Linked DNA regions of Fodinicola acaciae. The protein of the gene in region 2 interacts with the protein of the main gene of each other region in a pairwise test. Links are inferred from orthologs where the notes say so. Each region holds a gene or a part of one and is shown on either strand. Other genes may lie near its edges.

Region 1 (5,467 bases), on a different replicon or contig from region 2:
GGCCGGCCCGGAGTGCGGCAAGCGTCGGCCGCAGGCCGATCGAGCCGGTGATCGCGTTGAGCACCACGTCGCACGGCAAGGCGGCCAGCTCGGTGGCCGCGTCGGGGCCGGCGATGATCTTCGGTACGGCGAACTTGCCGGACTCGTAGCCACTCGCCGCGGCCGCCTTGTAGAAGGCCAGTTGGAGGTCCTGCGCCATGGTCGCGCGAGCGACCGCGACGACGTCGACCTTGAGCTCCAGCGCCTGCGCGGCGAGCAGCTCGACGTTGCCGCCGCCGGCGGCGATGCCGACCACCCGGAACCGGTCGGGGTGGCGCCTCATCACGTCGATCGCCTGCGTACCGATGGAGCCGGTCGAGCCGAGCAACACCACCTCGCGAACCGTCACCGCTCCATTGTCCCGCACCGCCCGGCGCGACGCTGGCGCGGCCGCCGGAGGGGTCGGCTGGGTCACGTCGACGGCGGTCACCAGGCCGTTCACCTCTCCTCCACGCCGGTTGCCGGACGGTGGGCCGGACCGCGTACGATTGCCGCCAATTGCCGACACCAGCGGTAAACCTCAAGGAAACCATAAGATTTCCGTAAATAGCGCGCCGATGTGGACAATTAGCCACGGACCCCCTTAACGTATCGCCACGCGAACGGCCGGGATAGGACTTTTGTTGCCTCCCACCCGGCTGTGATCTGTCCCGCGCGTACAACGGCGCCACCACCTGCGAAAGGCCGGTATGAAGAAGCTCTCCCGTTCCCTGGTCGCGCTCGCCGCCGCCGGTGCGCTGGTCGTGCTGGCGGCGCCGGTGGCCTACGCCGGTGTGCTCGGCGGCCACCATCCCAGCGAACCGGCCGTGGACCTGGGTGAGGTCGTGTCGACCGCACTGCACAGCGACGCCACTTACTGGACACCGCAGCGGATGCGCAAGGCCAAGCCGGCCGACGTGCTGGCCCGGCGCGCGTACGACCGGCAGCGCAAGGCCGGCCTGCTCGGCGGCGTCGGCGACCTGGTCGGCACGCCGTTCAGCCTGCCCTCGACCAAGGCGGCCGCACCGGGGATCGCGCCGGTGGCGCACGTCGGCAAGGTGTTCTTCACCTTCGGCGGCGTCGACTACGTGTGCTCCGGCAACTCGGTCAGCAGCCGCAACCACGACGTGGTCGCCACCGCCGGCCACTGCGTCAACGAGGGTCCCGGCGCCTACGCGTCGCACTGGACCTTCGTCCCCGGTTACGACGACGGCAGCGCGCCGTACGGCAAGTGGACGGCGCGCAGGCTGGTGACGACCAGCCAGTGGGCCAAGAAGGGCGACCTCAACTTCGACACCGGTTTCGCCGTGCTCGCGACGCGGAGCGGCCGGCACATCGGCACGGTGGTCGGCGGCTCCGGCGTGGCGTTCAACCAGCCCAAGGGCCAGACGTACACGCTCTACGGCTATCCGGCGGACAGTCCGTTCGACGGCGAGAAGCTGCAGAAGTGCACCGGCAAGGCGGTCAAGGACTCCTACGGCAGCGCGGACCAGGGCGTCACGTGTGACATGACCGGCGGCTCGTCCGGCGGCCCCTGGCTGGTCGGCAGCGGCTCGCGCGGCACCCAGCAGTCGGTGAACAGCTTCGGCTACGACTCCGACCCGGACCGGATGTACGGACCGTACTGGGGAAGCGCCATCCAGGGCTCGTACAACTCGGCTAGCGCCGGTTGAACCGGCCACGGACGAACATGTAGGCCATCAGCAGGCCGAAGACGACGAGCAACACGATGAGCACGATCTTCACCACCCCGGCAGCATAGTCGCCGGCGGCCGTGCCAGACTTTGCGCAGGATGCCTTCGCGGCCTGCATAAGGAGGATGTTGCACGTGGCGGAAGAGGAGATGGTCACCTCCCCCGACCAGCACAAGCCTGGCCCGAAGAAGGCGGCCCGCATCGGCCTGCTCGTCGTCGCGGTGATCCTGCTGCTGATGAACTTCGGCAACCACCGCGGCCACGTCGAGGATCTCTGGCTGTGCGGCATCGCGGCGGGCCTGATCGCGATCCTCCTGGTCGACTGGGCCCTGCGCAAGAACGGCCTCAAGCGCGACAGCTAGTACGACAAAACCGCAGGGACCCCTTACGTCGCCAAGGGGTCCCTGCGGTTTTGTCGTACGGAAGGGTCAGCCGCGGCGGCCGAGCATGTTGCGGACCTCGCCGAGGGCCGCGTCGACCTCGTCCTCGTAGTAGCCACCCTGCACCAGCTCGAAGTGCGGCACCAGGTCCTCGGGGTCGATCCGACCGCCGGAGCGGCCGGTCACCACGGCGCTGATGCCGTCGAAGAGCCGGTCGACCTGGTCGACGTCATAGCCCGAGCCGAAGCGGCGCTGCTTGAAGGTGGAACGCAGCTGGTCGACCTTGGTAGCGTCCTGCGGCGTGTACGGCGAGGAGTTGCCGTACTGCGGCATCTCCGCGGTCATCTCCGACTTGCCGTGCCGGCCGTCCCTGCTGCCGACGCCGGGCAACGGGATGTCGGCGGCCCCGCCGGCCCCCTGGTTGCTCCACATCACCGTCGCGCCGGTGTCCCAGCTGCCGGGGTCGCGGCTGCCGCCGCCCTGTGTCTCCCAACCCTGGGTCTCCCACTGCCGGCCGTCGCGGTCCAGCTGGGCGGACCAGCTCTCCTCCTCGGCCGGCTGCTGCTGGCCGCCGGCGTACCCGGCGGCGCCGCGGTAGGAACCCGCTCCGGTCGGCTCCTCGCGGTAGGCCGGCTGCCCGTACGGCTCCTGGTAACCCTGCTGCTCGGCGTACGGCTCCTGATAGCCCTGGTCGTAGCCGGCCTGCGCGGCATAGCCCTGCTGCTGGTCGGGGTAGTCGCGCTGGTAGGGACCCTGCGGCTGGGCCGGCTCCTGGTAGTCGTCCTCGGGGAAGTCGTCGCGGAACTCCGACGGCGTGTCGAACTCGTCGGTCGGCGGGCCGCCGTCGGACGGGTCACCGTACGGGCTGGGCCGTACGGCCGGCATGAACTGCGTCGAGGCCTCGTCGGTCGGCGACGCCATGCCGACACCGCCGCGCGAGGTGCCGCGCGTGTTGCCGACCCGCGACGGGCTCGGCACGGCGGCCCGGCTGCCGACCGGCGTGGCGACCGCGGCCGCCGCGCCGCCGACCAGCGCGCCGGCTCTGGCCGCCGCCGGCTCCCGCCGCATCTCCCGGGACGGCAGCGCGGCTGGGTGTGCGGCCGGATGCGCCGCCGGCTGGTTCTCCATCTCGGTGAGCTGACGTTCGAGCCGGTCGAGGTGCTTGTCGACCTCCCACTCGTCGTAGCCGCCGAACCGTACGCGGAAGACCACGTTGTGGACTTCCTCCGCGGTCACCGGCGGGCCGTCCGGGTTTCCCACCAGGGTGGCGTCCACCCGTTCGAGAAACTCGTCGACCTCGTCGACCTTGTAGCCCCGGCGCAGCGCACGTCGCCGGAACCGCTCACCCGGATCAGATCCCTGCACCGTCACACCTCCGCCGCGGCCAACTGCCCGCATGCCCCGTCGATCTCTCGACCACGGGTGTCTCGTACCGTCGTCGATACGCCGCTAGCCCGCAACCGCCGGACAAACTCCCGCTCCGCTCCAGTGTTGCTCGCCGACCACTCGCTGCCCGGCGTCGGGTTCAGCGGTATCAGGTTGACATGCGCGAGCTTCCCAGCCAACCGGCGGGCCAGCAGATCGGCACGCCAGGGCTGGTCGTTCACTCCCGCGATCATCGCGTACTCGATGGAAATGCGCCTCCCTGTCGAATGCGCATAGTCCCACGCCGCCGCCAGTACGTCGTCAACAGGCCACCGCTGGTTGATGGGTACGAGCGTGTCACGCAGCTCGTCGTCCGGCGCGTGCAGGCTCACCGCGAGCGTCACCGGCAGCTTCTCGGCGGCCAGTTTCGCGATCGCCGGCACCAGCCCGACGGTGGACACCGTCACCCCGCGGGCGCTGATCCCCAGCCCCCGCGGCACCGGCTCGGTCAGCCGACGCACGGCGGCGACGACCCGCTGGTAGTTGGCCAGCGGCTCACCCATGCCCATGAACACGATGTTGGAGACCCGGCCCGGACCGCCGGGCACCTCGCCGGCGGCCAGAGCGCGCGCTCCCGCCACAACCTGTTCCACGATCTCGGCGGTCGAGAGGTTCCGCTTGAGCCCACCCTGGCCGGTCGCGCAGAACGGACAGCCCATAGCACATCCGGCCTGGCTGGACACGCACATCGTGACACGATCCGGGTAACGCATAAGTACGCTCTCGAAGAGCACTCCGTCGTACGCGCGCCAGAGCGTCTTGCGGGTCGTGCCGTCGTCGCAGGCGATGTCGCGCACGGTGGTCAGCAGGTCCGGCAGCAGCGCGGCGCCGAGCGTCTCGCGGGCCGCGGCCGGCAGGTCGGTCATCGCCGCCGCGTCGCCGGAGAGCCTGCCGAAGTAGTGGCGGGAGACCTGGTCGGCGCGGTAGGCCGGAAAGCCCAGCTCAGCCACCGCGGCGCGGCGCGCGGCGGTGTCCAGGTCGGCAAGATGGCGTGGCGGACGGCCTCGGGTCGCCTTGCCAGCGAGCCCGGGTCCGGTCAACGGCTCGGTGGAACCCGTTGCGGTCACGTCGGCTTCGAGATCGTCCAGGAGGGGCAGCGTCGTCATCGTGTGGCCCATTCTCCCATGGCCACCCACGAGAAGTCGCCGGTATGCAGGTGAGCCGGGTCATCCAAGGCATCCCCCACACAACCCAAAGTCGCGACCCGGTTGCTGACAGCAGAACATCTTACTCGGGTCGTATCGGTGGGTCACAGGCAGTGGTCAGCCATCGTTTCGGCGCCCTCAGTGCGGCGGTGCCAGCGAGGCCAGCAGGACGTACGCCACCGGCGCCGCGACCAGCACCGAGTCGAGCCGGTCCATGAAGCCGCCGTGGCCCGGCAGCAGGCTGCCCATGTCCTTGATGCCGAGGTCACGTTTCAGCATCGATTCGGCGAGGTCGCCCAAAGTGGCCGCGATCGCGATCGCGAGTCCGAACAGGACGCCGTACCACCACGGCCGGTCGAAGAAGAAGTGCATGAACAACGCGCCGGCGATCGCACACGCCAGCAGCGAGCCGGCCAGGCCTTCCCAGGTCTTGCCGGGGCTGGCCAGCGGCGCCATCTTGTGCCGGCCGAACAACACGCCGGTCGCGTACGCGCCGGTGTCGCTGCAGACGACCGTCGCCATGAAGGCGATCACCCGCAACGCACCGTCGCCGGGCACCAGGAGCAGGACGCAGAACCCGGCCATCAGCGGGATGTACGCGGCGATCAGCGCCGCCGAGGTCACGTCGCGCTGATAGCCGACCGGCCCGTCGCCGAGCCGCCAGAGCATCACCGCGATGATCGTCAGCACGAAACCGACGGCGAGCATCGAGGCGCCGGCGAACCAGGCCAACGCGATCATGCCGACACCGCCGGCCAGCAGTGGTACGAGCGGCGGCCGCGCCTCCAGCGGTCGTACGGCCCGG
Region 2 (8,066 bases):
CAGCCGGTTCATACCGAGGATTCGCGGAGGACGTCGAGCGCGTGCTGCAGGTCCGGCGGAAACGGCGAGGTGAACTCGACCCACTGGCCGTCGGCCGGATGCTCGAAGCCGAGCCGGGCCGCGTGCAGCCACTGCCGGCTCAGTCCGAGCCGCCGGGCGAGCGTCGGATCGGCGCCATAGGTCAGATCCCCGACGCACGGATGCCGCATCGCCGCCATGTGTACGCGGATCTGGTGCGTACGACCGGTCTCCAGCTTCACGTCGACCAGGCTCGCCGCACGGAAAGCCTCGGTCGTCTCGTAATGCGTCACGCTCGGCCGGCCGCCGGCCACGACGGCAAACTTCCAGTCTGACGACGGATGCCGGTCGATCGGCGCGTCGATGGTGCCGCGCAACGGATCCAGATGTCCCTGCACCACCGCGACGTAACCCTTGTCGACCGTACGTTCCTTGAACGCGCGTTTCAACAGCGTGTAGGCCCGTTCGCTCTTGGCGACCACCATCACCCCGGTGGTGCCGGCGTCGAGCCGGTGGACAACCCCTTGCCGCTCCGCCGCGCCGCTGGTCGACACGCGGTGTCCCATCGCCGCCAGGCCGCCAATCACCGTCGGTCCGCTCCAGCCTGGACTCGGATGCACCGCCACGCCGACCGGCTTGTCCACCACCGCGATGTCGTCGTCCGCGTACACGACACTCAACCCGTCGACCGGCACCACCTCGACGGTCGGAGCGCCAGGAGGCGGCGGCAGCGTGACCTCCAGCCAGGCACCGCCGACGACCCGGTCGGACTTGCCCTGCTGGACTCCGTCGACGCTGACCTCGCCGGCGGCGGCCAGCGCGGCGGCGGCCGTGCGGGACAGACCGAACATCCGCGCCAACGCGGCATCGACCCGCATGCCGTCGAGGCCGTCCGGCACCGGCATCGACCGGTGCTCCCCCATCATCGCGTCACTCACGAAGACGAGTCTGACACCGACTTCTCGGCGCTGGTGCGCTGGTCGGCGGCTCGCTTGCCGTCGACGCCGATGCCACGGAACACCAACAGCACGACGATCGCGACGCCGACGCACAGACACGAGTCGGCGACGTTGAAGACCGGGAACCAGCCGACGCTGAAGAAGTCGACGACACCGCCCTGCAGCGGCGCCGGCGCGCGGAAGATCCGGTCAGACAGGTTGCCGGCGGCTCCGCCGAGGATCAACCCCAGCGCGACGGCCCAACCGATCGAGTTGAGCCGGCGGGCCGTACGGATGATGTAGACGATGACGCCGATCGCGAAGAGCGAGAGAAGCACCGTGTACGTCTGGCCCAGCGAGAAGGCGGCGCCGGTGTTGCGGGTGGCCTGCAGCGACACCAGGTCGCCGATCAGCCAGATCGGCGGCCGGTTTTCCAGATATGCCACGACCAGCGCCTTGGTGAGCTGGTCGATGCCGATCGCCAGGACCGCGATCACCGCGAACAGGACGATCGGCCGCCCCGACTTCTTCTCGGTCAGTGTCGCTCCTCCAGCTGCTTGCACGTGACGCACAAGGTGACGAACGGGAACGCCTCCAGGCGGGCCGTCGGGATCCGGTTGCCACAGGACTCGCAGATGCCGTACGTGCCAGCATCCAACTGTGCCAGGGCATGCTCGACCTGGTCGAGGCGGGCCTGGATGCCGCGGGCCAGGGACAGCTCCTGCTCGCGTTCGAACGCCTTGGTGCCGGCGTCGGCCTGGTCGTCGCCGGCCCCGTCGGAGACGCGGTCGCGCTGCATATCGGAGATCTCGGCGAGCGCGCGAGCGTATTCGGCGCGCAGGTCCTCGGCGCGAGCGGTCAAGTCGGCCCTGATGTCCGCGTACTCAGCACTGGCGGATGACGTGTTGGTGCTCACGGGCGTGGGTTCCGTTCTGCTCGCCGCCGGGGCGCTGTTCTCGGCGGATGGTGTCCGACATTGGAAGATTGCTCACGTACCGGCGACCGCGGTCCAGCGGGCCGCCCGACTTGTCGTTCGGCGCCCGTGCGGATCCGCCTTCCCCGAGGCAGACACGATACGTAACCTCGATGCGCGCCACAATCCTGACGCGCACGAACGACGCTGTTGTCAGACCAGGGTAGGCGGCAATTCCTGAAGCGCTAGTCGGCGCAGCGTGAGATCTGAATTAAGGCCTGTCCCGACCCTCCGCGGGGATGAGAGTCGAGATCCAAAACGTCGTCTGGCGGTGCGGCGGAGCCGCCCGGCGTGGCAGCGCCACGTGGGCGGTTTCGCCGTGCCGTCAGGCGGCCCGAGAAAGATGTGACAGCGGCTCGGCTATCGCCCCGCGGAGGGGTCGGGACAGGCCTAATGCCGTACGGCCATGAGCTGGGCAACCGGCTTGCAGAGCGCGCATGGGGTGAAGCCGAGCTCGAAGGCCTCCCACACCGGTACGGCTTCGGAGTCCTTGCCGTCCAGGTGCGCGCAGCCGGAGAGGTGAAACCGCGGCCGGCCGTCGATCACGACGACGTCGTCGTCGCGCGCGGCGAACTCGTCGGCCACGCCGGTGCCGATCGGCTCGATCCCCGGCTCGTCGGCCGGATCGTCCGGGTCGCGGAGCTCCTCGCGCTTCGGCGGCGCCGGCTCCTCGGCGTTTTTCTGCGCCCTTGCCGGCTGGCTCGGCACCGTCGGCGGAGTCACTGGTGGGGTGACTGCTGGCGTACGCGTCGCTACGACCGGGTCGCTGACCGCCTCCGGCGTCGCCTCTGCGACCTCGGGCTCGACCGGCTCCGGCGGCTTCTCGGCGGCCGGCTTCTCCGGCGCCGCGACCGGTGGTGTGGCTGGTGGTGTGGCTGGCACCGTGGGGAGCTGCTGGGTCCGCTCGCCGGTCGACGCCTTGTCCGGCCGCGCGAACGCGCTCTCGTCGACCTTCGGAGGCTTGCGACCCTTCGGCGGGACCACCGGTGGCAACACGGCCGTGGTCTCGCTGCGACCGGCGCGCTTGGCCGGCGGCGCGGCGACCGGCGGTGCCGCGGCTGGCTGCTTCCTGGCTGGCTTGCGATCGGGTGCGCGGGACGCTCCAGCGGCCGCCGGCCGTCGCTGGTGACGCGCGCCCAGATACAGCAGCACGGCCGCCAGCACGCTGACACCGATGGAAGCGGCCACCAGCAGTACGTTGCTGGTGACCACACCCACGATCAGCACGCCGGCGGCCGCCACGACTAGCAGCAGGCTCGCGATGAGCACGCGCTCAGCTCCCGGTCACGCTCTAGGGGTTGATCAGTAACGGCTGTTGTGGTCGCTGTCCAGGCCGAGACCGCGTACGCCGCCACCGAACGAACCCGACACGCCGGTCGAGTTGTTGATGCCGGTCGAGCCGGTCACCGTCGCGGACCGGTCGGCCCCCCGGCTCTCGGTCTCGATGGCCTGGCCGCGGTCGGTCAGGTCACGCAGCTGGGTCTCCAGGAACGCCTTGAGGCGCGTACGGTATTCGCGCTCGAAGGACTTGAGCTCCTCGATGTGCTTCTGCAGCGCGGAGCGCTTGGCGTCCAGGCTGCCCATCGCCTCCTGGTGGCGCTGCCGCGCCTCCTGCTCCAGCGCCTCGGCCTTGGACCGCGCGTTGCGGGTCAGCTCGTCGGCCTTGGCGCGCGCGTCGCTCAGCAGCTTCTCGGCTTCCCGGCGGGCCTCCCCGACGTGATCGTCCGCGGTGCGCTGTGCCAGCATGAGGACCCGCAGCGCCTGCTCGCCACCCGGCTCACCGCCGGACAGGCCCATGGCCCCGGCCATGCCGCCGGCCTGGGTGCCGCCGCGCTGGTCCTGAGCACGGGCCGCGGCCTGCTGCGCCTGCTGCGCGGCGGCCTGGGCCTCCTGCGCCTGCTGGCGGAGCCGCTCCATCTGGCTCTTGAGCTCGGAGTTCTCCTGCGAGAGGCGGCGGCTCTCGGCATCGTCGCGCGGCGGTGCGCTGGCACCACCTCGCCCGCCGGCCTGCGCGCGCAGGTCGTTGTTTTCCTCGATGAGCCGAGCGAGTTCGCGCTCCACCTCGTCGAGGAAGGCGTCGACCTCCTCCTCGTCGTAGCCTCGCTTACCGATCGGAGGCTTCTTGAACGCCACGTTGTGCACGTCGGCGGGTGTCAGCGGCATAACGTCTCCTCGGTCCAATGGGCCACGCGTAGGCAGGTCGAACTCACCTGAAACTCAACCCCCCAAGCAGGCTCATGAGGACATACACAATTACCAGTAGCAAGATAAAGCCTAAGTCCAGACTAATTCCACCGACGCGAAGGGGTGGAATAACCCGCCTCAGGAGGTTGAGTGGCGGGTCCGTCACGCTGAAAACCAGCTCCAGGGTCACTGCCGCCGGCCTGCTCGGACGCCAGCGGCGAGCGAATGACTGGACCCACTCGAACACCAACCGGGCGAGCAGGAAGAGGAAGAAGAAATAGACGATGAGGTAGGCCACCTGCCAGACGAGCGACACGGTTGCTTACCCTCTCCTTCAACTCTGGTTGAAAAACCCGCCCTCGGCGATCTTCGCCTTGTCCTCCGCGGTGACTTCGACGTCGGCCGGCGAGAGCAGGAACACCCGGTTGGTGACGCGGTCGATGCTACCCCGAAGACCGAAGGTAAGTCCCGCGCAGAAGTCCACGAGCCGTCGCGCGTCCGCTTCGGTCATTTCTGTCAGGTTCATGATCACTGGGACGCCATCGCGAAAATGCTCCCCGATCGTCCGTGCCTCGTTGTAAGTGGTCGGATGCATAGTGGTGATCCGGTACGACGGCTCTTCGGGTTTCACTGACATCGACGGCATGACCTGGGGAACCACCTGTGGCGCAAGAGCGAGGTTGTCTTCTGATGCGTACGACGCATCAACTCGGGGGAAGGACCGTACCGGGGCTCGGTCAGCCGTCCGATCGACGGCACTATGCGCCATTCGTTCCGCGGCTCGATCTGATGCACGCTCCGAATAGCGTTCGGCGGACCGCTCGGAGCGGGCCGGCGGCTGCACCGAGGCACGTCCGCGTGGCCGGGCCGGCGGCTCGAAATCCTCGTCGAACGCGTCGAGTTCGTCGTCGACGAAGTCCCGGTCCTCGTCGTCCTCGACGAGGCCGAGCCAGACACCCGCCTTGCGCCACGTCCCCATCGGGTCCCGCCCCCTTCGAGTCGGTCCACTGCTATCACCGGCCGCCTCTTGCTTTACGAGAGGCAACTAATGACACTGTTGTTATTCGTGTGACAGCAGACTACCTAACGAAGTGCTGTTCTTCCGCCAAGCAACGCCGTACCGATGCGTACGTGTGTCGCGCCATGCGCTATAGCGGCCTCGACATCCCCGCTCATACCCGCGGAAACGACCCCAGCCTGCGGAAATTCGGCGCGCAGCCGATCCGACACGCCGGCGAGCGCGGCGAACGCCTCGGCCGGGTCGGCGCCGAGCGGCGCGACCGCCATCACGCCTCGTAACCGCAGCGCCGTGGCACCCGCGATCGTCTCAGCCAGCGCGAGCAGATCCGCCGGCACCACACCGCCACGCGCGCCGATGCTCGCCTTCGGACTCGGTTGGCGCGCCGGCACTTCGCCGGCGAGGTCGATTTGCACCAGTACGTCCAGCGGCCGGTCGCGATGCTCGGCGGCGGCCCGGTCCAACGACGTGACGAGTTTCACCCGGTCGACGCTGTGGACGAGATCGGCATAACGGACAACTGACGCGACCTTGTTGCGCTGCAGCTGTCCGACGAAGTGCCAGCGAAGGTCGGCGACAGCCGGATGCGCGTCGCGTACGGCGGCAACGGCGGCCGCCTTGCTGGCGGCCTCCTGGTCGCGGTTCTCGCCAACGTCGCGTTGGCCGATGTCGGCCAACGCGACGACGTCGTCGGCGGGGAACGTTTTCGTCACCGCGATGAGCGTCACGTCCGCCGGATCGCGGCCGGCGGACCGAGCCGCCGCGGCGATCCGGTCGAGCACCGCCGCCCGGTTGGCGGCGAGCTCGGCCCGCCGCTCGGCCGTCGGCCCCTGGGTCACGCGCCGTTCTTGAGGAAGTCAGGCACGTCGACGTCGTCGAGCGGCACCCGCGGCGGCTGCTGCGGCTGCGCGGCCGGCGCCGGCTCCGGGGTCGGCACCGGCGGCGGCGGAGGCGTACGCGGCGTCGGCGTGGCGCTGGAGCTCTGCTTGCCGGTCAGCCAGTCGGTGTTGCTGGCCGCCGCGTCCCGCCGGTCGGAGCTGCGGTGGTGGTATTCGCTGCGGTGATATTGCGGGTGGCCACCGTCGAAGCCGGCCGCGATGACGGTGACCCGCACCTCGTCGCCGAGCGCGTCGTCGATCACCGCGCCGAAGATGATGTTGGCGTCCGGATGCGCCGCGTCCGAGACCAGCGAGGCGGCCTCGTTGATCTCGAACAGGCCGAGGTCGGAGCCGCCGGACACGGACAGGAGAACGCCGTGCGCGCCCTCCATGCTGGCCTCCAGCAGCGGGCTCGCGATCGCCAGCTCGGCCGCCTCGACCGCGCGGTTGTCGCCGCGCGAGGAGCCGATGCCCATCAGCGCCGAGCCGGCGCCGCTCATCACCGACTTCACGTCGGCGAAGTCGAGGTTGATCAGGCCCGGCGTGGTGATCAGGTCGGTGATGCCCTGGACACCGGAGAGCAGCACCTGGTCGGCCGTACGGAAGGCGTCCATCATGCTGATCGTCCGGTCGCCCAGTGAGAGCAGCCGGTCGTTGGGGATGACGATGAGCGTGTCGCACTCGTTGCGCAGCTCCTCGATGCCGGCCTCGGCCTGCATCTGCCGCCGCTTGCCTTCGAACGAGAACGGCCGCGTCACCACACCGATGGTCAGCGCGCCGAGTTTTCGCGCCACACTGGCGACCACCGGCGCGCCACCCGTGCCGGTGCCACCGCCTTCGCCGGCGGTGACGAAGACCATGTCGGCGCCCTTGAGCACCTCTTCGATCTCGTCGCGGTGGTCCTCGGCGGCCTTGCGGCCCACGTCGGGGCTCGCGCCGGCGCCCAGGCCCCTGGTGAGCTCTCGGCCGACGTCCAGCTTCACGTCGGCGTCGCTCATCAGCAGCGCCTGCGCGTCGGTGTTGATCGCGACGAACTCGACGCCTTTGAGACCGACCTCGATCATCCGGTTGACCGCGTTCACACCGCCGCCGCCGATGCCGACGACCTTGATGACCGCTAGATAGTTGTGCGGAGGTGTCATCAGGCTGCCTTCCCTAACGGTGGTGGTGCTTGTCTTTTGACCAAACTGTGGTGCTCCGCTTCGCTGATCGAAAGCCGCGATGGCGCCGACTCTCACGTTCAACTTGACGGTTATAGTTATGTCAACTCATCCTTATGTCACGGACGGTAAGACGGCCACCTGCCTCGTTCAAGGAGGCGGCCCGGCGTGTCTGTCGACAATTGTTTTGGCGTGGCGTCATTCACCGCGATTGAGCGTGAATCGGAGCAGCAGCGCGAGATCGGCTCCATGCCTCAAGTTTACGAGCACGGGCGGCGCGGTCGCGCCTGCCTACCGGACTGTCACCACGCTCGGAGCACTCACGTCGTACTTCTTGCCTTTCTGCTTGAGCAGGACGGCGAGTACGGCGGCCTTCTGCGCGCTTTGCGACGCGTCTCCCCACAGGACCGTACGGTCGCCGGTCAGCTGCAGGGTCACCGCGGCCGGCGTCGGCGCGCTGATCTGGACGAGCTGGCCGCGCAGCGACGGCGTCAGCGACGCGCTGACCGTGAGAGCGGCCAGCGTCGCCGGATCGCGCGGGCCGGGGTTTTTCAGCGACAGCAACGGCAGACCGGCCGGCCGGCTCGGCACCGTACGGAAAACCACGCCGGTGCTGTCGATCTCGCGATAGCCAGGCCCCACCACGGCCACCGCGACTCGCTCGCCGACCTCGATCGACACCGTGTGCGGCCAGCTCAACGTCACCGAGACGGTGGACAGCGCCGGCAGCGCGGTGAGCAGCCGCGAGCGTACGGCCGAGGAGTCGACGTGCGCGAGAGCGCTGCCGCGGCTGATGCCGGAGGAGGAGACCACCGCGGCCGGGTCGACGGTCTTGGCGCCGGTGACGCTGACCGTACGCACGTCGAACACGTTGGTGCCGTAGACCAGCCAGGCACC

Evidence for each region. The genes of interacting proteins can lie anywhere in the genome.
Region 1: the proteins of ftsZ (region 2) and rlmN interact in binary tests that used the Escherichia coli proteins (3 or more experiments, as listed by UniProt). The link is inferred for Fodinicola acaciae from one-to-one orthologs.

Annotation. Positions count from the first base shown.
Region 1 is NZ_WOTN01000003.1:74,621-80,087, forward strand. What follows is about bases 2,542-5,467. They hold rlmN (dual-specificity RNA methyltransferase RlmN), read right to left. Parts: upstream 4,624-5,467; coding sequence 3,460-4,623; downstream 2,542-3,459. Other genes in these bases: GNX95_RS43410 (DivIVA domain-containing protein), read right to left, coding at 2,542-3,457; GNX95_RS26680 (phosphatidate cytidylyltransferase), read right to left, coding at 4,801-5,467. Outside these bases: dxr (1-deoxy-D-xylulose-5-phosphate reductoisomerase), read right to left, coding at 1-388; GNX95_RS26660 (trypsin-like serine peptidase), read left to right, coding at 729-1,691; GNX95_RS26665 (DUF2631 domain-containing protein), read left to right, coding at 1,847-2,074; more of GNX95_RS43410, read right to left, coding at 2,141-2,541.
Region 2 is NZ_WOTN01000001.1:577,354-585,419, reverse strand. The notes cover bases 5,060-8,042. They hold ftsZ (cell division protein FtsZ), read right to left. Parts: upstream 7,152-8,042; coding sequence 5,967-7,151; downstream 5,060-5,966. Other genes in these bases: GNX95_RS02650 (cell division protein FtsQ/DivIB), read right to left, coding at 7,461-8,042; GNX95_RS02660 (YggS family pyridoxal phosphate-dependent enzyme), read right to left, coding at 5,197-5,970; GNX95_RS43725 (cell division protein SepF), read right to left, coding at 5,060-5,092. In the rest of the region: GNX95_RS02700 (hypothetical protein), read right to left, coding at 1-12; GNX95_RS02695 (RluA family pseudouridine synthase), read right to left, coding at 9-941; lspA (signal peptidase II), read right to left, coding at 953-1,519; GNX95_RS02685 (TraR/DksA family transcriptional regulator), read right to left, coding at 1,492-1,872; GNX95_RS02680 (hypothetical protein), read right to left, coding at 2,320-3,198; GNX95_RS02675 (DivIVA domain-containing protein), read right to left, coding at 3,232-4,092; GNX95_RS02670 (YggT family protein), read right to left, coding at 4,136-4,429; more of GNX95_RS43725, read right to left, coding at 4,448-5,059; more of GNX95_RS02650, read right to left, coding at 8,043-8,066. UniProt on the Escherichia coli protein: Essential cell division protein that forms a contractile ring structure (Z ring) at the future cell division site. The regulation of the ring assembly controls the timing and the location of cell division.